DNA from 3 places in the Neorhizobium sp. T25_27 genome. Region 2 is predicted to be linked to each of the others. Evidence: riboswitches for the same ligand, from Rfam matches in the RefSeq annotation. Region 2 holds a riboswitch; each other region holds the start of a gene.

The links. A riboswitch is a leader RNA that binds a small molecule or an ion and turns the genes downstream of it on or off. The one in region 2 is predicted to bind cobalamin.
Region 1: it holds a riboswitch for cobalamin, as region 2 does, so the genes downstream of both, bluB (5,6-dimethylbenzimidazole synthase) here and C5J24_RS26845 (CbtB-domain containing protein) in region 2, are expected to answer to the same signal.
Region 3: it holds a riboswitch for cobalamin, as region 2 does, so the genes downstream of both, C5J24_RS14235 (aromatic ring-hydroxylating dioxygenase subunit alpha) here and C5J24_RS26845 (CbtB-domain containing protein) in region 2, are expected to answer to the same signal.

What each region holds. Positions count from the first base shown of each region.
Region 1 covers NZ_PVBJ01000001.1:1,132,561-1,139,698, forward strand. The annotation lists gene C5J24_RS05635 (NADP-dependent malic enzyme) at 1-1,136, shown strand, start outside; gene C5J24_RS05640 (hypothetical protein) at 1,278-1,973, shown strand; gene bluB (5,6-dimethylbenzimidazole synthase) at 1,974-2,660, opposite strand; cobalamin riboswitch at 2,740-2,931, opposite strand; gene C5J24_RS05650 (TolB family protein) at 2,959-3,789, opposite strand; gene C5J24_RS05655 (NAD+ synthase) at 3,805-5,478, opposite strand; gene C5J24_RS05660 (GFA family protein) at 5,539-5,949, opposite strand; gene C5J24_RS05665 (class II 3-deoxy-7-phosphoheptulonate synthase) at 6,110-7,138, opposite strand, start outside.
Region 2 covers NZ_PVBJ01000012.1:172,247-179,384, reverse strand. The annotation lists gene cbiB (adenosylcobinamide-phosphate synthase CbiB) at 1-512, shown strand, start outside; gene C5J24_RS26860 (cobyric acid synthase) at 496-1,965, opposite strand; gene cobO (cob(I)yrinic acid a,c-diamide adenosyltransferase) at 1,968-2,582, opposite strand; gene C5J24_RS26850 (CbtA family protein) at 2,579-3,340, opposite strand; gene C5J24_RS26845 (CbtB-domain containing protein) at 3,354-3,530, opposite strand; cobalamin riboswitch at 3,567-3,796, opposite strand; cobalamin riboswitch at 3,856-4,097, shown strand; gene C5J24_RS26840 (DUF1636 domain-containing protein) at 4,204-4,614, shown strand; gene cobW (cobalamin biosynthesis protein CobW) at 4,611-5,648, shown strand; gene cobN (cobaltochelatase subunit CobN) at 5,666-7,138, shown strand, end outside.
Region 3 covers NZ_PVBJ01000004.1:194,317-201,454, forward strand. The annotation lists gene C5J24_RS14210 (DUF1217 domain-containing protein) at 1-1,107, shown strand, start outside; gene C5J24_RS14215 (winged helix-turn-helix domain-containing protein) at 1,124-1,504, opposite strand; gene C5J24_RS14220 (FAD-binding oxidoreductase) at 1,501-2,946, opposite strand; gene C5J24_RS14225 (L-threonylcarbamoyladenylate synthase) at 2,974-3,951, opposite strand; gene C5J24_RS14230 (DUF6656 family protein) at 3,985-4,596, opposite strand; cobalamin riboswitch at 4,762-4,996, shown strand; gene C5J24_RS14235 (aromatic ring-hydroxylating dioxygenase subunit alpha) at 5,098-6,342, shown strand; gene C5J24_RS14240 (BA14K family protein) at 6,446-6,868, shown strand; gene C5J24_RS14245 (BA14K family protein) at 7,062-7,138, shown strand, end outside.

The sequences.
Region 1 (7,138 bases), on a different contig from region 2:
CACGCCTCATCCTGCGCATTGCGCCTGCGGTCGCAAAGGCCGCTGCCGAGACCGGCGTCGCCGCGCGGCCGATCCAGGATTTCGAGGCCTATCTCGACCAGCTGAACCGCTTCGTCTGGCGCTCCGGTTTCGTCATGAAGCCGATCTTCAGCGCCGCCAAGGTTTCCGAAAAGAACCGGGTAATCTTCGCCGAGGGCGAGGACGAACGGGTGCTGCGCGCCGCGCAGGTCCTGCTCGAGGAAAAGACGGCAACCCCGATCCTGATCGGCCGTCCTTCGGTCATCGAGGCGCGACTGGCGCGTTTCGGCATCCGTATCCGGCCGAATGTGGATTTCGCGGTGGTCAATCCGGAAGACGATCCGCGCTACCGGGACTATGTCGACGAATATTTTGCGCTGGTCGGCCGCGAAGGTATCAATCCGGAAGCGGCACGCACCATCGTGCGCACCAACAATACGGTAATCGGTGCACTGGCGGTCAAGCGCGGCGATGCGGACGCGCTGATCTGCGGCGTCGAGGGCCGTTACGACAAACATCTCAGCGACGTAAACCAGATCATCGGCAAGCGGCCGGGCGTCTGCGCCTTCTCGGGCCTCAGCCTGGTCATCTCCCAGCGCGGCGCGATGTTCTTCACCGACACGTTCGTGAACTACAACCCATCCGCGCAGGAGATCGCCGAGATCACCATTCTGGCGGCAGAGGAAATCCGCCGGTTCGGCATCGCCCCGAAGGCGGCGCTGATCTGCCACTCGAATTTCGGCTCGCGCGATTCCGAAAGCGCCCAGAAGATGCGGGCCGCCCTGAAACTGGTGCGCCAGCGGGCGCCGGAGCTGGAAGTGGACGGCGAAATGCAGGGTGGCTCGGCATTGTCGGAAACGCTGCGCAAGCGGGCCATGCCGGACAGTTCGCTGACCGGCGAAGCCAACCTGCTGGTTTTCCCGAATCTAGATGCGGCAAACATCTCGCTCGGTCTGGTCCGTAACCTAACGGACGCTCTGCATGTCGGCCCGATTCTTCTCGGCGCGGCCCAACCGGCGCATATCCTGTCGTCCTCGGTGACGTCTCGCGGCGTGGTGAACATGGCGGCGCTCGCCGTCGTGGAAGCCTCGCAGCCAAATCTGCAAATTCAATCCTGAGTTGCCGATCTTCTCATGCCTTAGCGCGGGCCCCGTTCGGGGCTCGAACGGCGCTTGGGATCGATTTCACCGTGCGGTGATCGCGGCTTTATGAGATTATCAACCTGCACGTTCCATGATGCCATCTCCCATTAGGAGAGGATGCCGGAATTGCCGATACCGCTTCGCGGCCTGCTGACCATACCGCTCTTGCTTCTGCCTGCCGCAGCGCTGGCGGGGGACCCTGCCGTTTGTGCGGCCCTTTACCGGAAACTTGGAAACAGCCCGCAGATCATCGGCAACACGTCTGCGGCGCGCAGCTACGCCCAGCAGCTTGGCGAATACAATGCCGATATCCGGGAGTTGCGGGTCGACATGCGCCGCGCCGGCTGCGGCAATGGTAGCGTCGTGGTTCTGGGTGGCCCGAATGCCGAGGTCTGCGGCCAGATGCGGGATGCGCTGGAAAGAATGGAGCAGAGCCGCGACGCGCTGGCGGCGGAACGGAACAGTTCGCGGCAGATGATCCTGCCCTCGGAAGAGCGGAATGCCATTCTCGCCGCCATTCGCGAACAGCGCTGCATCCCCTCGTTCGAGCCGCTGCCGCCTGTTGTCGACGATCGCCGAAAGGTGCCGGGCATCGAACTTCCGAGGGAAGAGCAGCCCTATTCCGGGATCACCAAACTGCAGACCCGCCCGCAAAAGCCGCAGGCCGCGGTCCAGCCGCCGGTGCTCACGCCGCCGCCGGAGCGGCCATACGATCCAAACAAGAAGGTGCGCACCGTCGGGCCGGCTTTCCTGCCTGAAGCGGATATCGACCTCAGCAATCCGAAATCGGCAGGACCGCAGCCGCAGCAGTGATCAACGGTTATCCCAGCGATCCTGAAAGATCAGCTCCTCCAGGGCCAACCGCTGGCGCCAGCCCTTGAGCGCCAATTCCGGCTCGGCGTAGAGGCGGTCGGTATAACCGAGGCACAGCCACGCGACGATCTCGACGCGATCGGGAATGCCCAGCAGCGCACGCACGTCCTCCTCGTGAAAGATGCTGACCCAGCCGACACCGACGCCCTCGGCCCTTGCCGCAAGCCACAGGTTCTGCACGGCGCAGACGGTCGAATAGACGTCCATGCGCGGGTTGTGGGTGCGGCCGAGCACGACCGGGCCGGCACGATCCGGATCGCAGGTGACGCAGATCGACAGCGGCGCCTTGACGATGCCTTCGAGCTTGAGGCTGCGATAGAGGTCACGGCTTTCCTCGGCAAACATCTCGACGGCTTCGTCATTGGCGCGCGAGAAGGCGGCACGAGCCGCCTCTCGCACTGCAGGATCGCGGATGAGGATGAAATTCCAGGGCTGCATGAAGCCGACCGAGGGTGCCGAATGCGCTGCGCCAAGCAGCCGCCTTACCAGGTCGTCCGGCAGTGGATCGGGCAGGAACTGGTCGCGCACGTCGCGGCGCGTCTCGATCGCCCTGTAGACGGCCGCGCGCTCGGCCTTCGAAAATTCACCGGCAGGCAGCAAGGCATGCGCGAAAGGATCAGGCTGCATCGTTTGTCCCCAACAATGCCGTCGCTCCCTTGCCCTTCAGAAGCAAAGAGAGGTCCGAAACCTTTCCGCTGTCCGCGCGGGCTGGTCTATCTTGTCAGGCCGGTCTTCTGACTTGGCTTCGTCCGCTTCCGCCGCCGCCTTCCCGGGAAAATCCCAGTGGCTTTCAATCCTGCGGCCGAGCGTCCACCTCACAGCGTTGGGCACGTTCCGGTTCCACCCCGGATTCCCGATTCTCCGGCTTGTCGCCGGCACCTGACAGGATCGGTTATGCCCTTACGCTATCCTCCGCGCAAGGCGCTCATGCGACTAGGAAATAGCGCACGTAGGCAAACTCATCGCCATCCGGCGACCAGTTCGGTGAATTCATCGTGCCCTGCCCGCCAAAGAGCTCGAACAGCGTTTCGACATTGCCGCCGTCCATGTCCATCAGCCTGACGCGGACGTCGAGATCGCGCGGGTGGTCGAAGACATCGGCGTCGTAGGAGACAAAGACGATCTTGTCACCCTTCGGTGACGGATGCGGGAACCAGTCGCCGTAACCGCCATCGGTGATCCGCTCGGCCACGCCGCCGGCGGCCGGAACCCGCCAGATCTGCGTCAATCCGGTGCGGCTGGAATTGAAATAGATCCATTTTCCATCCGGCGAAAAATCCGGCCCGTCGTTGCGGCCCTCGCCGAAGGTCAGCCGCGTCTCTGCGCCACCTTCGATGCCGATCGTATAGATGTCGAACTCGTCGCCGCGGATGCCGCAATAGGCGAAACTTTTTCCGTCCGGTGACCAGCCATGCCAGTAGGACGGCAGGTTCCGGGTCACCAGCCGTGGCACGCCGCCACCGGCGGGGAGCACATAGATCGCCGACTTGCCGAACTCTACCTTGTCGGAAATGGCGATCAGCGAACCGCCCGGCGAAATGCCGTGGTCGTTGTTGCATTGGCGGGCAAAGCCGGTATCGACCAGTCCTGGCCCGTCGTCACCCTCCGGTGACAGCCGATAGATCAGGCCCTCGCTGTTCAGCATCAGATAACACCCGTCGGGCGACCAGTTGGGCGCCTCGAACAGGGCTTCCGTCTGCCAGACCACCCGCATCGTCCTCGTCCGGATATTGAAGATCTCGACCGAGCTGCGCAGGGCCATGATCCTCTCCTACCGATCGCGGAACCGGTTGGTGATCGGATAACGCCGATCGCGGCCGAAGTTCTTCTTGGTGATCTTGACGCCCGGCGCCGATTGGCGCCGCTTGTATTCGGCGAGATAGAGCAGGTGCTCGATCCGGTGAACAGTTGCGATGTCGTGGCCGCGGGCAACGATCTCCTCGGTCCCCATTTCCAGCTCGACCAGGCATTCGAGGATATCGTCGAGCACCGGATAGGGCGGCAGCGAATCCTGGTCGGTCTGGTTGGGTCTGAGTTCCGCGGACGGGGCCTTGGAGATGATGTTCTTCGGGATCACCTCGCCGCTCGGGCCAAGAGCCGTCGGCGGCAGATGTTCGTTGCGCCAGGCGGCCAGCGCATAGACCTGCATCTTGTAGAGGTCCTTGATCGGGTTGAAGCCACCATTCATGTCGCCGTAGAGGGTCGCATAGCCGACCGACATTTCCGACTTGTTGCCAGTCGTCACCACCATCGAGCCGAACTTGTTGGAGATCGCCATCAGGATCGTGCCGCGCGCGCGGCTCTGGAGGTTCTCCTCGGTGATCCCCTCGTCGGTTCCTTCGAACAGTTCGGCCAGCGCCGACGAAAAACCGTCCACCGGCTCGGCGATCTGCACGATGTCGTAGCGGCAGCCGAGCGCCTTGGCGCAATCGGCCGCGTCCTTCAGCGAATCCTCGGACGTATAGCGGTAGGGCAGCATCACCGTGCGCACCCTCTCCTCGCCCAGCGCATCGACGGCGATCGCCGCGCAGATGGCACTGTCGATGCCGCCGGACAGGCCGAGCACGACCGACTTGAAGCCGTTCTTGTTGACGTAGTCGCGGAAGCCCAGAAGGCAGGCGCGATAGTCCGCCTCCTCCTTTTCCGGAATGCGCGCCATCGGCCCGCGGGCGCAATGCCAGGTCTCGCCAATCCGTCTCCATTCGGTGACGGCGACGGCCGGCTCGAACTGGCTCATCTGGAAAGCGAGCGACTTGTCGGTGTTGAAGCCGAAGCTGGCGCCGTCGAAGACCAGTTCGTCCTGGCCGCCGAGCTGGGCGGCATAGATCATCGGCAGGCCGGTCTCGATCACCTGCTTCAGAACGACCTGATGGCGGATGTCGACCTTGCCGCGAAAATAGGGCGAGCCGTTCGGCACGAGCAGGATTTCCGCCCCGCTCTCCGAGAGCGTCTCGCAGACGCCGAGATCGCCCCAGATATCCTCGCAGATCGGGATGCCGAGCCGGACGCCGCGGAAATTGACGGGGCCTGGCATCTCGCCGGCGATGAAAACCCGCTTCTCGTCGAACTCGCCGTAGTTCGGCAGGTCGATCTTGTCGCGCACCGCGATCACCTTGCCGCCGTCGAGCACGGCGATCGAATTGTGCCGGCCTTCCGCGCCCTGACGCGGGAAGCCGATGATGACGCCGGGGCCGCCGTCTGCCGTATCGGCCGCAAGCTCCTCCACCGCCTTCAGGCAGGCGTTGAGGAAAGCCGGTTTCAGGACGAGGTCCTCCGGCGGATAACCGGACAGGAAGAGCTCGGTGAACAGGATGAGATCCGCCTCTTCGCGGGCGGCATCCTTTCGGGCTTCTCGGGCCAGCGCCAGGTTGCCGGCGATATCGCCGACAGTCGGGTTGAGCTGGGCAACGGCGATACGGAGTGTCTGGCTTATATCCTGGGTCATGATACCGATTTAACGTCCGCAGCAGACGGCGGCAACGTCGTTCCGAGAGTTTTTTGTCATTCAGGCGGATGCGGGACGATCGCCCGGATAATGCGGCACGCCGTCCTCCGGCAATTGGTAGAAATCCCCCTTGTCGGCGCAATAGATATGCTCGCCCATGACAAGCCCGCTCGGCTGGTCGAAAGCGCCCGCCAGGATCGAAATGCTTGCCGCGCCTTCCGCCTGCCAGAACAGCGCGGAGCCGCATTGCGAGCAGAAGCCGCGCCGCGCCTCGTCGCTGGCGCGATACCAGCTGAGCCTCTCCTCGCCTTCGAGCGTCATGTTCTCGACGCGAACGCTGGTCGCCGCGTAATAAAGCCCAGTCTGGCGGCGGCATTGCGAACAATGGCAGGCCGTGACGGTCCGCAGCGGACCCACCGTCTCAAATCGGATCGCGCCGCACAGGCAACGACCGCTGTTCTTCTGCTCCATGCACCATCCTCGACGAAGCGACGGCCGAGTGTTGCGAGCGCGGGCCGCGAGGTCAAATCTATTCCGCTGATGATGATCATCAACGGAAGCCATATCAAGATGCAGAAAGGCCGGCGGTGACGCCGGCCTTCTTCGATTTTCAACGATCATGCGCGGCGGTTCAGCCGTTGACGACCATCCGCTTTTCGTCGCGGCCGCTCTTCATCCGCTCAGCGAGCAGGAAGGCGAGCTCCAAGGCCTGGTCGGCGTTGAGGCGCGGGTCGCAATGGGTGTGGTAGCGGTCCTGCAGGTCGCCGGCCGAGACCGCGCGGGCGCCGCCGGTGCATTCGGTGACGTCCTTGCCAGTCATCTCGATATGGATGCCGCCCGGATGGGTGCCTTCCGCACGATGGATCTGGAAGAAGCTCTCGACCTCCGACAGGATCCGCTCGAACGGCCGGGTCTTGTAGTTGTTGAGGGTGATCGTGTTGCCGTGCATCGGGTCGCAGGACCAGACCACCTTTTTGCCTTCGCGCTCGACGGCGCGGATCAGCTTGGGCAGGTTCTCGGCAACCTTGTCATGGCCGAAACGGCAGATCAGCGTCAGGCGGCCGGCTTCGTTGGCCGGGTTGAGCGCGTCAATCAATTCGATCAGGTTGTCGGGCTGCAGCGACGGACCACACTTGAGGCCGATCGGGTTCTTGATGCCGCGGAAATATTCGACATGCGCGTGGTCGAGTTGGCGGGTGCGGTCGCCGATCCACAGCATGTGGCCCGACGTCGCATACCAGTCGCCGGACGTGGAGTCGATGCGCGTGAAGGCTTCTTCGTAACCGAGCAGCAACGCTTCGTGGCTGGTGAAGAAGTCCGTCTCGCGCAGGCTCGGCTGGTTTTCCGAGGTGATGCCGATCGCGGTCATGAAGTCCATCGTCTCGCTGATGCGGTCTGCGAGCTTGCGGTAGCGTTCGCCCTGGGGGCTATCCTTGACGAAACCGAGCATCCACTTGTGGACGTTTTCGAGATTGGCGTAGCCGCCCATGGCAAAGGCGCGCAAAAGGTTGAGGGTTGCCGCCGACTGGCGATAGGCCATCATCTGGCGTTCCGGATCGGGAATGCGCGACTCCGGCGAAAACTCGATGCCGTTGATGATATCGCCGCGGTAGGACGGCAGTTCGACGCCTCCCTGCACTTCGACATTCGAAGAACGCGG
Region 2 (7,138 bases):
ATTTTTCGGACGGCGTCGTGGCGCCGGCCTTCTGGATGGGGATCGGCGGTCTTGCGGGTGGCGTCGGCTACAAGGCGGCCAACACCGCCGACAGCATGATCGGCCACAAGCTGCCGCGATACGAAGCCTTCGGCTGGGCGGCCGCGCGGTTTGACGATCTCATCAACCTGCCTGCCTCGCGCCTGAGCGCCCTGCTTTTCGTGGTCGCTGCAGGTTTCATCGATCGCGCCTCGCCGGGCAACGCAATCCGCGCCATCAGGCGGGATGCCCACCATCACCGGTCGCCGAATGCCGGCTGGCCGGAAGCGGCGATGGCCGGCGCGCTCGGCATCGCCCTCGCCGGGCCGCGCAGCTATGGCGGACAGATGATCGAGGCACGATTCATGGGCGAGGGCGGTCGCTCCGAGCTCACCTACGACGACATTCGCCGCGCGCTGAAACTCGCCCGCGTCGCCGACGCTCTGCTGATCGGCCTTTTCGGCCTCCTGGCGTGGATCATCTGGCAAGTTTGAGCAGCCCATCGAGATCGAGATGCTTTTCCATATGGGCGGCCAGCCGGTCCAGCACCGCGTCCACGCCTGCCTCGTAATCGAGGCCGGAGGTAGAACCTCCGAGGCGCGTCAGCCAGGCCGACCGCTGCCGGTCGTCGGAAAACAGACCGTGGAGATAGGTGCCCCAGACCCGGCCATCCGCCGATATCGCCCCTTCCGGGTTGCCGCCGACGATCGAGAACGGGCATTGGCAATCTGCGCCGGATGTCCGCCCGATATGCATTTCGTAGCCGGACAGGGAAATTCCGTCGAAGCTTTCGCCCGAGACGGCCTCCAGCCGTTTATCGCCGGAAAGAACCGTCTCCACATCCAGCAAGCCCAGCCCTTCGATCGAGCCGGGCGGCCCTTCGGTTCCATCCGGATCGGAAACGGTTTTTCCAAGCATCTGATACCCGCCGCAGAGGCCAAGCACCCGCCCGCCGCGGCGGACATGGGCGGCGATATCGACGTCGAAACCGGCCGCCTTCAGCGCCCGCAGATCGGATATCGTCGCTTTCGAACCCACCAGCAGCACGAGATCGCAATCGCCGGGAATGACCTGTCCCGGCCTGATGCGGACGAGATCGACATCCGGCTCCGCTTCCAGCGGATCGAGATCGTCGAAATTGGAGATGTGCGGCAGGATCGGCACCGCGATCCTGATCTTCGCACCAGCCTTCCGCACCGAAGGTGCATTGAGGCCAAGCGCATCTTCGGCCGGCAGCCGGGCCGCTTCGGCAAAATGCGGCAACAGCCCGACCGAATGCCAGCCCGTGAGTTCCCCGATCATCCGCATGCCGTCGGCGAACAAGGTCGGATCGCCGCGAAAACGATTGACGATAAAACCCCGGATCATTGCCGCATCTTCGGGATGGAGCACCAGCCTGGTCCCGGCGAGGCTGGCGATCACCCCGCCACGGTCGATATCGCCGATCAGCACCACCGGCACGTCGGCGGCCCGGGCAAACCCCATATTGGCGATGTCGTTGTGGCGAAGATTGATTTCCGAGGCGCTGCCGGCGCCTTCGACCAGGACGAGGTCGGCCTGGTTGCGGAGGATTTCGAAACTTTCCAGGACCCGCGGCATCAGTGTCCGCTTGAGCATCTGATACTCGGCAGCCTTGGCATTGCCCTCGACCCTGCCTTGCACCACCACCTGCGCCCCGACCTCGCTCTGCGGCTTCAGGAGCACCGGGTTCATGTGGACGCTGAGCGGCGCGCCGGCGGCGCGCGCCTGCAACGCCTGCGCCCGACCGATTTCGCCGCCGTCTGCGGTGACCGCGGCATTGTTCGACATGTTCTGCGGCTTGAACGGCATGATCTTCAGGCCGCGCAGCGTAAAGGCGCGGGCAAGCCCGGCCACGACCAGCGACTTGCCCACATCCGAGCCCGTTCCCTGAAACATCAGCGCCCGAGCTGGCTTGACCCGAACCATGGCTAAAACTCGATACCGGCCTGGGCCTTCACGCCCGCCTTGAAGTGGTGTTTGACCAGCGACATCTCGGTCACCATGTCGGCGGCCTCGATCAGTGCCGGCTTGGCGTTACGGCCGGTGACGACCACATGCAGATCCGGCCGCCGTGCCTGTAGCGCGGCGACGATCTTGTCGAGATCGAGATAGTCATAACGAAGCGCGATGTTGAGTTCGTCAAGGATGACAAGCCCGATCGTCTCGTCCGCCATCAGCTCGAGTGCCTTTTCCCAGGCCTTTTCCGCCGCGGCGACGTCGCGCTTCAGGTCCTGGGTCTCCCAGGTGAAACCCTCGCCCATCGTGTGCCAGACGACGCGGTCGCCGAAGACGGCGAGCGCGGGCTGCTCCCCGGTCGACCAGGCGCCCTTGATGAACTGTACGACGCCGACCCGGCGGTTGTTGCCGAGCATGCGCAGCGCCAGGCCGAAGGCAGCTGTGGATTTGCCCTTGCCGGGCCCGGTATGGACGATGAGAAGACCCTTTTCCTGGGTCTTCTCGGCCACTTCCGCATCCTGAACCGCCTTGCGGTTCGCCATCTTGGCGCGGTGACGCTCGACGGACGCCTCGTCGATCTCCTTCACCGGGAAGCAAGCTTCGCCGGAGATCCGGCAGAAGCTTCCTCGCCAGCGCGGAACTTTTCGCGGACGACCCCGGCCAGCGCACCGAGCACCGCCCAGAACACCAGGTTGGTGGCGTAGACGGCGTTGACGAAGCGAGCATGGAGATCCATCGGGACCGCCGTTTCATGGCTTGGCGGCAGCGGCGCGCCGACCAGATGCGGGGCGATCAGCAGCACGATCGCAAGGGCTGCAAACACAGCCGAGCGGGTATAGGCGAGCAGGCCGAGACCCACTGCCGTGCAGACCGCCGTCGAGACCCACCAGATCTGGCGCGGGCCGAGTTCCGCAGCCGGCATGCCGGGCAGTTCCGGCGGCAGGCCGAGGCCGGGCGCAAGGATGACGGCGAGGAAGCCGGCAATGCCGAACATCAGGCCGCCGCGCCAGCCCTTGAAGCCGCCGAACGCTTCCGAGGCGGCAACCAGGACAAGGGCAAAACCGATAGCCGACAGCATGTCTGCGGCAGCAGTATAGATGAAACGCTCGAAGCCATCGGCGGGAGCCCACGCTTCGTCGCCGTGGTGATGCTCGGCGGCCGATGCCGTGGCGCCTGCGGCCGGCGCAGCATCATGGCTGTGGCCTGCCTCAGGCGCGGCATTCTCGAACACTTCCGCCTGCAGGATCAGCGGCACGGTGGAGAAGCTCTGCATCACGGTCAGTAGCAGTCCGGACAAAAGCCCGGCGATCACCGCCGTGAAGACGATGTTGCGAAACAACGACATTGGGGAGAACTCCTCAGTGGCAGGGGAAGGCGAGCGAGTGGCGCGTGTCATGCGCGGCATTGTGGACGACTTCCAGATGCGAGAAGCCGACAAAGCCGACGATGAACAGGCCGAGCAGGGCCGTCATGCTGAGGGGAATGATCTTCGAAGCGGAGAGGCTGACTGCAGCTGCAGCAGAGTTCGTAACCATGGTCTCGTCCTTTCGCCCTCCACCCGAGGGCCGTTCACGTTCTTTGCCGCCTCTGGCAGGTCTCCTGGCTCGCGGATCGGACGCCTTCTCCCGCCTTCCCAGGATCCCGTTGGCCGGATTTCCCAGTGGCTTGACGGCCAAACAGCCGTTTTGGTCGAAGACTTTCCGCTTACAGTTGCGGGGGCAGCCGCGGGTTGGACGGCAGAATTCCGTCGCACCGCATTCCCTCTAAAACCCTTTCGGGCACCATAGGCTCGGCCACTATAGACGAATTCGGCGTGACGGCAATCGCCTTTGCGACGCATTGACATGGGCCTGCGACCGGGCTTACTTGAAAGGAGATGGTCCCTTTCCGGCAACGGGGAGGGCTAAGAGAGAATGCGGTGCGATCCCTTTTTTCAGGACCAATGCCGCGGCTGCCCCCGCAACTGTAGGCGGCGAGCCATTGCCTAAAACGGCCATTTGGCCGTCAAGCCACTGGGAAATCCGGCCAACGGTATCCTGGGAAGGCAGGCAAATGGCGACGACCCGCGAGCCAGGAGACCTGCCGTCCGATTAATTTTGCTTCACCGGGCGGGGTGCTCCGGAGGAAGTTTCTCGATCACCGCAGAGGGATTTCGACCTTCTGCTCCGCGCCCCGATTTTTCGACCCCGGCGGGAACGCGGCTGACCGATGAGTGACCACCGACCAGATGATCCGGCAACCGCCGGCCCGGCAGATGTGACGATTTTCGTCTGCACCAATTGCCGTGACGCGTCCGACGGCGAAATCCGGCCCGGCATCGCACTGATCGCGGCGCTGCGCGAGGCAGCAAACGGCAAGCCGCTCGCGGTCAAGCCGGTCACCTGCCTTGCCAATTGCGAAAAAAGCCCGAGCGCCGCCTTCAACCACAAGAGCGGCTGGTCCTATGTCTTCGGCCACCTGTCGCTCGACAATGTCGAGGACATCGTCACCGGCGCGATGATGCTGGCCGAGGACGAGCGCGGCTTCCTTCCCCTTCGCGGCCGCCCGACCTGCCTGCGCGGCAAGGGCATGACGGCCCGTATTCCACCCTTTCATCACCACGAGGACATGCCATCATGAGCGTTTCGTTCGACCGCGTTCCCTGCACCGTCGTTACCGGGTTTCTGGGAGCCGGCAAGACCACGCTGATCCGCAACCTGATCGAAAACCTGAAGGGCAAGCGGCTGGCGATCATCGTCAATGAATTCGGCGATGTCGGCATCGACGGCGACGTGCTGAAAGGCTGCGGCATCGAAAGCTGCCCGGAAGACAATATCATCGAGCTCGCCAACGGCTGCATCTGCTGCACCGTGGCGGACGATTTCGTGCCGGCGATCGACCGGATCCTGGCTATCGAACCCCGCGTCGACCACATCCTCATCGAAACCTCCGGCCTCGCGCTGCCGAAACCCCTCGTCCAGGCCTTCCAATGGCCTGACGTCAAGGCACGGGTGACGGTCGACGCGGTGATTGCCGTGGTCGACGGACTGGCGCTCGCTGAAGGTCGCGTTGCCGACGATCACGAGGCGCTGGAAGCGCAGCGCGACGCGGACGGTTCGATCGACCATGACGATCCGGTCGAGGAAGTGTTCGAGGACCAGGTGGCCTGCGCCGACATGATCGTGCTCACCAAGAGCGACCTCCTGGATGCCGCCGGCCTCGCGACCGCCAGGGATCGCGTGTCCGCCCATCTGCCACGTGCCGTGAAAATCGTCTCGGCTGCCAACGGCGCCATCGATCCGGCCGTGCTGATCGGCCTCGGCCTCGCCGTCGAGGACGATATCGAAAACCGCAAGACCCATCACGACGACGAACTCGACCACGATCACGACGATTTCGACAGCTTCGTCGTCGATCTGGCCGCAGTCACCGACGCCGAACAGCTCGCCGCACGCATTTCCGCGACGGCGGAGGCGGAAAACGTGCTGCGCATAAAAGGCTTCGTGGAAGTCGCGAACAAGCCGATGCGCCTGCAGGTTCAGGCGGTAGGATCGCGCGTGAACCATTATTTCGACCGCGCCTGGGCACCCGGCGAAGCGCGGACAAGCCGCCTCGTCGTGATCGGCGAAAAAGGCATCGACCGCGCCGCGATCGAAAGGATGCTGGCCGCATAAGAAGGCCCGAGGGAAGGATGCACATACTCGCCACCACATCGTCGTCGCTTGACGACCTCATCGAACCGGTCGACCTCAACCAGTCGCCGGCCGATGTGGTGGTGCTGTCCTTTTCCGGCAGCGACCTGAACGGCATCGCGGCCGTCTGGGGCTCAAACTTGCCGAGCCTGCGGCTGACCAGCCTTTCCGACCTGCGCCATCCGATGTCCGTCGATCTCTGGATCGAGAAGACGGCGGCCCATGCCAAGATCATCCTGGTGCGCATTCTCGGCGGTTACGATCGCTGGGCTTATGGCGTCGAGGAACTTTCGCGCATGGCGAAGCGGAAAAAGATCGCGCTGGCGCTGCTGCCCGGCGAATGCAGCATCCGCGACGAACGGCTGACCGCGGCCTCGACGGTTTCGGAAGACCGGATCGCCGGCATACTGAGCTGCTTCCGCGAAGGCGGGCCGGCCAATATGCGGCTTCTGGCGAAGCTCCTGACGACGCTGGCCGAAGGCAAAACGGAACCGCTGCCGCAGGCGGCCCCGGTGCCGAAGGCCGGCTACTACGCGCCCGGAAAAGGCATTGTCGAGGCCAACGACCTGCTGGCCCGCTTTGCAGCGGATGCGCCGCGCTTGCCGATCCTGTTCTACCGCTCCATGTTGCTTGCGAATGACGCGGCGCCGATCGATGCACTGTTCGACGCGCTCAAAAAGCGCGGTTTTGCACCCGTGCCGATCTTCGTCGGCGGACTGAAGGAGCCGGATGCACTGGCCTTCGTCGAACAGGCGGTCTCGGACCTGAAATCCGCCGCTATCCTTTCCACCACCGCCTTTGCCAGCGGCACGGACGGCAACGGCGAAACGATTTTCGACCGCACCGGCGTGCCGGTCTTCCAGATCGTCGTTCCCACGACCCGCCGCGATGGCTGGGCGGAGAACCGGCGCGGCCTCAACCCCGCCGACCTTGCCATGCACGTGGTCCTGCCGGAGCTCGACGGGCGCATTCTTGCCGGCGCGATTTCCTTCAAGGCAGGCGAAAGCTCCGCCAACCTCGTCAACCAGCCGGAACCGGACCGGATCGAACAGGTCGTCGAGCGTATCGCTGCCTTCCTCCGGCTCAAAACCACGCCACGGCCCGAGCGCAAGATCGTCATCCTGATGCCGGACTATCCGAGCGCGCCGGGCCGTACCGGTTATGCCGTGGGTCTGGACGTGCCACAGAGCGTGCTCGGGATGCTGCACGAATTATCAGTAGCCGGCTACGGTGTTTCGGATATCCCCGAGACCCCACGTGATCTCCTGGACCGCCTGGGTGCCAAATCCGCCGGCCACGCCCGCTCCGCCTACGTTCCCCTGCCCGTTGCAGAGGCGGCGTGGGGCGAGCCGGAAGCCGATGAAGACCTCAGGGACGGCATTTTCCGTTTCCGCGCCGCAACCTTCGGCAACATCACCGTCGCGCTCGCGCCCGACCGCGGCCGCAACGCCGATCGCCGCGCCGATTATCAC
Region 3 (7,138 bases), on a different contig from region 2:
GACAAGCAGGAAGCGGATCTCGACAAGACCATCAAGTTCTACAAGCTCAGGCTTTTTGAGGTGAAGACGCTTGACGACTTCCTGCACAAGGACGCCCAGGACTCCTTCGACTTTGCTCTTGAGGCGGTTGGCCTCGACCCGACGACTGTTTCGAAACTGACGATCAAGCAAGCCCTGAAAAGCGACCTTTCCGATCCGAACAGCTATATCTACAAGCTGAAGGACGAGCGCTTCGTCTCGCTTGCCAAGTTCTTCAACTTCGACACAAAAGGGGGCGTCACGCGGCAGGTGCTGCTCCAGTCCAATGCGGCGATCACCAATGTCGCCAAGGACTATATCCTGCGCCAAAGCCGGTTCATGGAAGGCGACGAACTCAAGGCGGCCAGGGAGAAAGCCCAGACCGAGGCGAAATATTATACCGCCGCGATGCAGCGTATCGGCAGCCGCGACGAGCTGCTGGCCGACCGCAAGACGCTCGACATCCTGATGATCTCCAAGGGGATAGATCCTTCCACGGTCACCAACGACTTCTTGAAGGAAGCTTTCAACTCGGATCCCGCCGATCCCGAGAGCTTCGTCAATACCCAGACGGACAAGCGGTTTGCACAGATCGTCGGCACCTTCAACTTCGATTCCAAGGGCGAGATCGACCGCAGCGCCGCAGGCGAGGCCCAGAACGGCGGCGAAGTTGTCGCGACCCAGGACCTTTACGTCCGCCAGATGCTCGAAACCCAGCAGGGCGAGGAAAATCCGGGTGTCCGCCTCGCGCTCTATTTCGAGCGCATGTCCGACAGCATCACCGATCCTTACGTGATCCTCGGCGACGAGGCGCTGATGGAGTTCTTCCGCATCACCTTCAGCCTGCCTCCGGAAATCGGCAATATGGATGTCGATCAGCAGGCCAAGATAGTGGAGAAGAAGCTCGATCTCGAAGACCTTTCCGATCCGGAAAAGGTGAGGAAATTGGTGCAGCGTTTCACGATCATGTACGATCTGGAGAACAGTGTGAACACGGCATCGGCGGTGAGCATCCTGAGTGGCGGCGGCGGCTCGGCGGGCATCAGCTCGGATACCCTGTGGGCATTGTCCCAGATCAGGATGAGCTGAGAGCTAACCGGTCTTCTCAGGCGTCATCGCTCTTGCCGGTCGTCTCAAAGTGCGGATCGGCGTTCGATTCGAGCCAGTCGAGGTCCGCGCGCATGGCGTCGCGGCTTGCCTTTTCCATCCGCCGGTAGCGGGACAGCAGTTCCTGGCCGAATTCGGTCAGGCCCGCACCCCCGCCGCTTTTCCCCCCATGGCGGGTAAAGATCGCTGGCTCCTTGAACATCCGGTTGATTTCGTCTCCGAGCAGCCATGCCCGCCGGTAGGACATGCCGATCGAGGCGCCAGCCGCGCGGATCGAGCCGTGTTCGGCGATCAGTTCCAGAAGCTGCGCCTTGCCCGGACCGAGCCGCACGCCGTTGTCGAGGTCGATCCGGATCGTGGTCTTCGACGGTTGGCTCATGGAATGATCACGACCTTGCCGGGGTTCATGATGCCGGCCGGGTCGAACGCCTGCTTGATGCGCCGCATCAGGTCCATCTCGATCGGCGAGCGGATATGGGCAAGCTCGTCGCGCTTCAATTGACCGATGCCGTGTTCAGCCGAAATCGACCCGCCGGCGGCGAGCACGATGCCGTGGACGATCGCGTTGATTTCCCGCCAGCGGCCGATGAAGGCTGCCTTGTCGGCGGCCATGTCGGCGCTCGTCGGCTGCGAGATGTTGTAATGGATGTTGCCGTCGCCGAGATGGCCGAAGGCGCAGACCCGGGCTCCCGGCATGGCTGCCAGCACCGCCTGCTCGGCCTCTGCCATGAAGCTCGGGATTTTCGAGACGGGCACCGACACGTCGTGCTTGATCGAGCCGCCCTCCGGCTTCTGGGCGTCGGACATGCTTTCGCGCATGTGCCAGAGCGCCTTCTGCTGGGCGACGGAGGAGGCGATCACGGCGTCGCGGATGAGGCCCGCTTCAAAACCCTGTTCGAGCAGCGACTGCACCATGGAATTGGCTGTCTCGGCGGAATCCGAAGTCGATATGTCGATCAGCGCATACCACGGATGCGGCTCGGAGAGCGGATCGCGCACGCCCTCTATATGCCGAGCCACGAATTCGATGCCGATGCGCGGCATCAGCTCGAAACCGGTCAGCGCCGTGCCGCAGAGGTTCGAGGCTCGCTCGAAGAGTTTTAGCGCGTCTGCCGGCGAGTTGAGGCCGGCAAGTGCGACCTGGTGCCCGACCGGCTGCGGGAAGAGTTTCAGCACCGCGCCGGTGATGATGCCGAGCGTGCCTTCCGCGCCGATGAAGAGGTCGCGCAGGTCGTAGCCGGTATTGTCCTTCTTGAGCCGGCGCAGGCCGTCCCAGATCTCGCCTGTCGGCAGCACCACTTCGAGCCCGAGGCAGAGTTGGCGGGTATTCCCGTAGGCGAGCACGGCGGTGCCGCCGGCATTGGTGGAGAGGTTGCCGCCGATGCGGCAGGAGCCTTCCGAACCGAGCGACAGCGGAAACAGCCGGTCGACCGCTTCCGCCGCCTTCTGCACGTCGGCAAGGATGGCGCCGCCGTCGGCGACCAGCACGTTTGCGACCGGATCGACGTCGCGGATGCGGTTCATCCGTTCGAGCGAGACGATCAGGTCGCTGCCGCCGGTACGCGGGGTCTGCCCCCCGACGAGGCCGGTATTGCCGGTCTGGGGCACGATCGGCGTGCCGGTTTCGCTCGCAAGCTTCAGGATCGCCGACACTTCCTCGACCGAGCCCGGCTTCAGGAGCATCGGCGAAGAACCTTTGTAGAGCCCGCGGCCCTCGACGAGATGCGGCGCAAGATCGTTGGCGTCGCGCAGGACGTGGTTCTTACCGACGATCGCCGCGAAGCGGTCGAGAAGCTCTGGGTTCGGCCCTGAAATGTCCATCGGCGTCTCCTCCTCTTTAGCCCCGGCTTATTCCCGCGGGGCGGCCGCCCTCGCCAGCCGGTCGTTGATCGCCTCGCCGAGCCCATGGTCGGGAATGGGCGTGACGGCGATGCTGGCGGCGCCGGTGGCGTCGGCGCGCTTCAGGTAATCGAACAGATTTGCCGCCGCTTGCGCAAGGTCACCGGACGGGCTCAGGTCAAAAACCGCCGCGGCGAGTTCCATTCCCTTCACTGGAGCAGAACCGAGCCGGATCAACACCTCGCCGGCCACGACATGGTCGGCGTTGAGCCTCACCGCTGCACCCGGCGCATAATGAGAGGCCAGCATGCCGGGAGCCTCGATGATCGCCGCCGGTCCCTCAGGCCGGATCACCGCAAGACCGGTTGCCTTCTCGATCTCTTCGGCGGCCACTCCGCCCGGTCTCAGCAGCCGGATCACGCCGTTCTCGACGCGAACGATGGTCGATTCGACACCGACCGGAGCCGCACCGCCGTCGATGATCAACGCCAGCTTCTCGCCCAGGTCGTCGGCCACGTGGCGCGCGCTGGTCGGGCTCACCTTGCCGGACGTATTGGCGCTGGGGGCCGCGAGTGGCTTTCCGAAGGCGCGGATGAGCTCGGAAGCGAAGCCCTTGGGAAGCCGGATGCCGATCGTATCGAGCCCGGCCGTCGCCAGCGCATGAATGCCGCTCTCGGGCTTCAGCGGAAGGATCAGGGTGAGGGGGCCTGGCCAGAAGGCTTCGGCAAGCCTGCGCGAGATCGGATCGAAGTCGGCATAGCGCTCGGCCATGTCGAGATCCGACATGTGGCAGATCAGCGGGTTGAAGCGCGGCCGGCCCTTGGTCTCGTAGATGCGGGTGATGGCGGCGGGATTGGTGGCGTCGGCCGCAAGTCCGTAGACCGTCTCGGTCGGGATCGCCACGGGCAAGCCGTCGCCAAGGACGGTGCAGGCTTGACGAAGCGCGCCGGCATGATCCCGGGTGATGTCGATGATTTGAGCCGTCATATCCGCCCGTCAATAACGCGGACCCGGGCGTCTTCAAAGCTTTTTGATGATCTCGCGGAGCATTTCGTTGGAAGTGCCGAGCATCAGCACGTTCTTGATGGCTTCCATCGGATCATTGGTCTGGAACAGAAGGCCGTTCTTGCGGATCGTGCGGTTGATCTGCAGCGGCTGACCCGCCTCGCGTTCGACCGCAACGGCAAAATACATGCGTGAATTGGCCGGGCTGATATGCTCGAAAAAGGTTTCTTCCTCGCCGATCTTGGAGAAGAAGTTGGCGATATAGAACGACCAGCTCACCGGGCCGCCGCGTGGAAGAAACGTTCTTGCCGCGGTGACGTGGCAATAGCCGAGATGCGGCCGCTCATCGAGCGTGTGGTGGAAGATGATCTTCGGAAAGTTGATCGAGCGATGGAAGGAGTTGATCCGGTTGTGGCTCGTTTCCCCAGCTGCCTCGAGCCTTTTGCCCGTGCGCTCGGCGACTTCGTTATGGGTGAGATAGCGGCGCTCTTCCGGCAGCCAGACCGGATTGTAGCGGGAGCTGCGCCCCGTCCGGAGGAATTCGGAATGGGAAGCAGTCTTCACTACCACCGGCGCCGGAGGCGGTGGAGGGGCTTTGTAGTAACGGATCTTTCCCTTGGCCTGCACGGTGGCATCGCTCCCATTCACGCCGGGATTTTATGGCTTATCCCTTAATGACAGGTTTCGCTTTCGCGGGGCTGGAGTGTTGCATTTTGGGCCGTTTCGCCGCTGTCGCCAACGCGGTTGCCGATGTCGCAATGTCGCCTATGCGACACGCTCGCTCGATGATTATATCCGCCTCGATCTTGAGGTGCCGCCTGACTAGGGAAGGCGGAGAATTGGGAAGCCGGCAGGGGTCTTTAGAAACCCTAATCTGGCGCTGCCCCCGCAACGGTGGTGGAGCAATAAGGCACGGCATGAGCCACTGGGAAAGAGCCGCAAGGGCCACCCGGGAAGGCGCCGAGCCGGTCCCCTGAACGGGACAAGCTCCTGAGCCCGGAAACCAGCCTCGGGATCAAAAATGACGACCGGACGCGGCGGGCGTTCGGGACAGGGTGTTGGGTGGGCCTTGAAGGCCGGCCGGCATTTCCATGTCCTTCCGCTGTCCACATTGACGAGGAAGATAATATGGAAATTCGCAATCAAGCCCTGCGGCAGCTTAAGAACCGCCGTGAAGGCTTCAGCCTCGAACAGCCCTTCTATACCGATCCCGCCTATTTCAAGCTCGATCTGGAAATGATCTGGTATCGCGACTGGCTGTTCGTCGGGCATGATTGCGAGCTGCCCAAGGCCGGAGCCTATTTCACCCTGCAGATCGGCGATTATCCGGTCGTCGTCGTGCGCGGCCGCGACAACCAGATCCGGGCGCTGCACAATACCTGCCGCCATCGCGGCAGCCGCGTCTGCACCAAGGAGCATGGCTCGGCGGTCCGGCTCGTCTGTCCCTACCACCAATGGACCTACGAGCTGGACGGCTCGCTTCTGGTCGGCCGCCAGATGGGCCAGGACTTCGACAAGACCCAGTTCAGCATGAAGAAGGTCCATTGCGAAAGCGTGGCGGGCTTTATCTTCATCTGCCTTGCGAACGAGGCGCCGGATTTCGCGCCGGTTCGTGCGGCGATCGAGCCCTATATGGCCCCGCATCGCCTCTCGGAAGCCAAGGTCGCGCACCAGTCGACGATCATCGAGAAGGGCAATTGGAAGCTCGTCTGGGAAAACAACCGCGAGTGCTACCACTGCGCCGCCAACCACCCGGAGCTCTGCCGCACCTATCCGGAATCGCCCACCGCAACCGGCGTCCAGGGCGCCAAGGACGATCCGGTCATCGCCGCCCATTGGCAGCGTTGCGAGGAGGCCGGGTTGCCGAGCGAATTCCGGATGGACGAGACCGGCCAGTTCCGCGTCGCGCGCATGCCGCTGATCGAAGATGCCGAGAGTTATACGATGAGCGGCCGCAACGCCGTGCAGCGCAAACTCTCCGAGGACGTAACGATCAACTCGATCGGCACCATGCTGCTCTTCCACTATCCGAGCAGCTGGAACCACATTCTGGGCGACCACGCGATCTCGTTCCGCGTCACCCCGCTCGGGCCGGAGGAAACGGCGGTCACCACAAAATGGCTGGTCCACAAGGATGCGGTCGAGGGCGTCGACTACAATCTCGAGGAACTGACCCATGTCTGGAACATGACCAACGACCAGGACCGCCAGATCGTCGAGGAAAACGCCTTCGGCATCCGCTCGCCCGCTTATGAGCCGGGTCCCTATTCGCCACTCCACGAAGGCGGCGTCATGCAGTTCGTCGAATGGTATTCGAACTTCATGGTCAACCGGCTGCAGGGCGACCAGGCGCAACTTTCGATCGTCGCCTGATCGCCAATTCGTGATCCGCGGTGATCGGTGCCGGGCGCGCTTCCAGGAACCGAAACCTGCGTCTGGCGTTGTTTTCTGATTAAAAATCAGAATGAGGAAACACATGAACGCCTTTCGTCTACGTCTGACTGCGGCGGCGGTTGCCATCGCGACCACCTTTGCCGGGCTTGTGCCAGCGCAGGCCATTCAGATGCCGGCTCCCCCGTCAGGCATTTCGGCCGCCGGGGATATCACCAATGTCCAGTACCGTCGCGACTTCCGGCGTGACCGCTATGGCTGGTATCGCGGCCACCGCGGTTATCGCGATCGCCGGCCCGGCTACCGTTATTACAACGGGTTCTGGTTCCCGCTCGCCGCCTTCGGCGCCGGTGCCATCATCGGTGGTGCCATACAGGCCGACCGGGGCGGCTATTCGAGCCGTCACGTCGCCTGGTGTGAAAGCCGTTATCGCAGCTATCGGGCCTGGGACGATACCTATGCGCCGCGCGCCGGCGTGCGGGCACGCTGCATCTCGCCTTACAGATAAGCAGGCATTGGCCACCTCTACGCCAAGCCCGGTCGCGGCATATGCCAGCGGCCGGGCTTGCTTCGTCGCGGCGCACGTTAATTGCGCATTCAGGATGAACTTCCTAAGGTTGCGGCAAAATTGAAATTCACTGCATACTGAAATAATTGGCTGTCGAAAATTGAAACATAGACAAGGGATCTGGGGACTTAACATGACTCTTTTGAAGAAGATCGCGGTTGCGGGCATCTCCGCTGCCGTTCTCGCCGGCTCTCTGATGCCGGCTCAGGC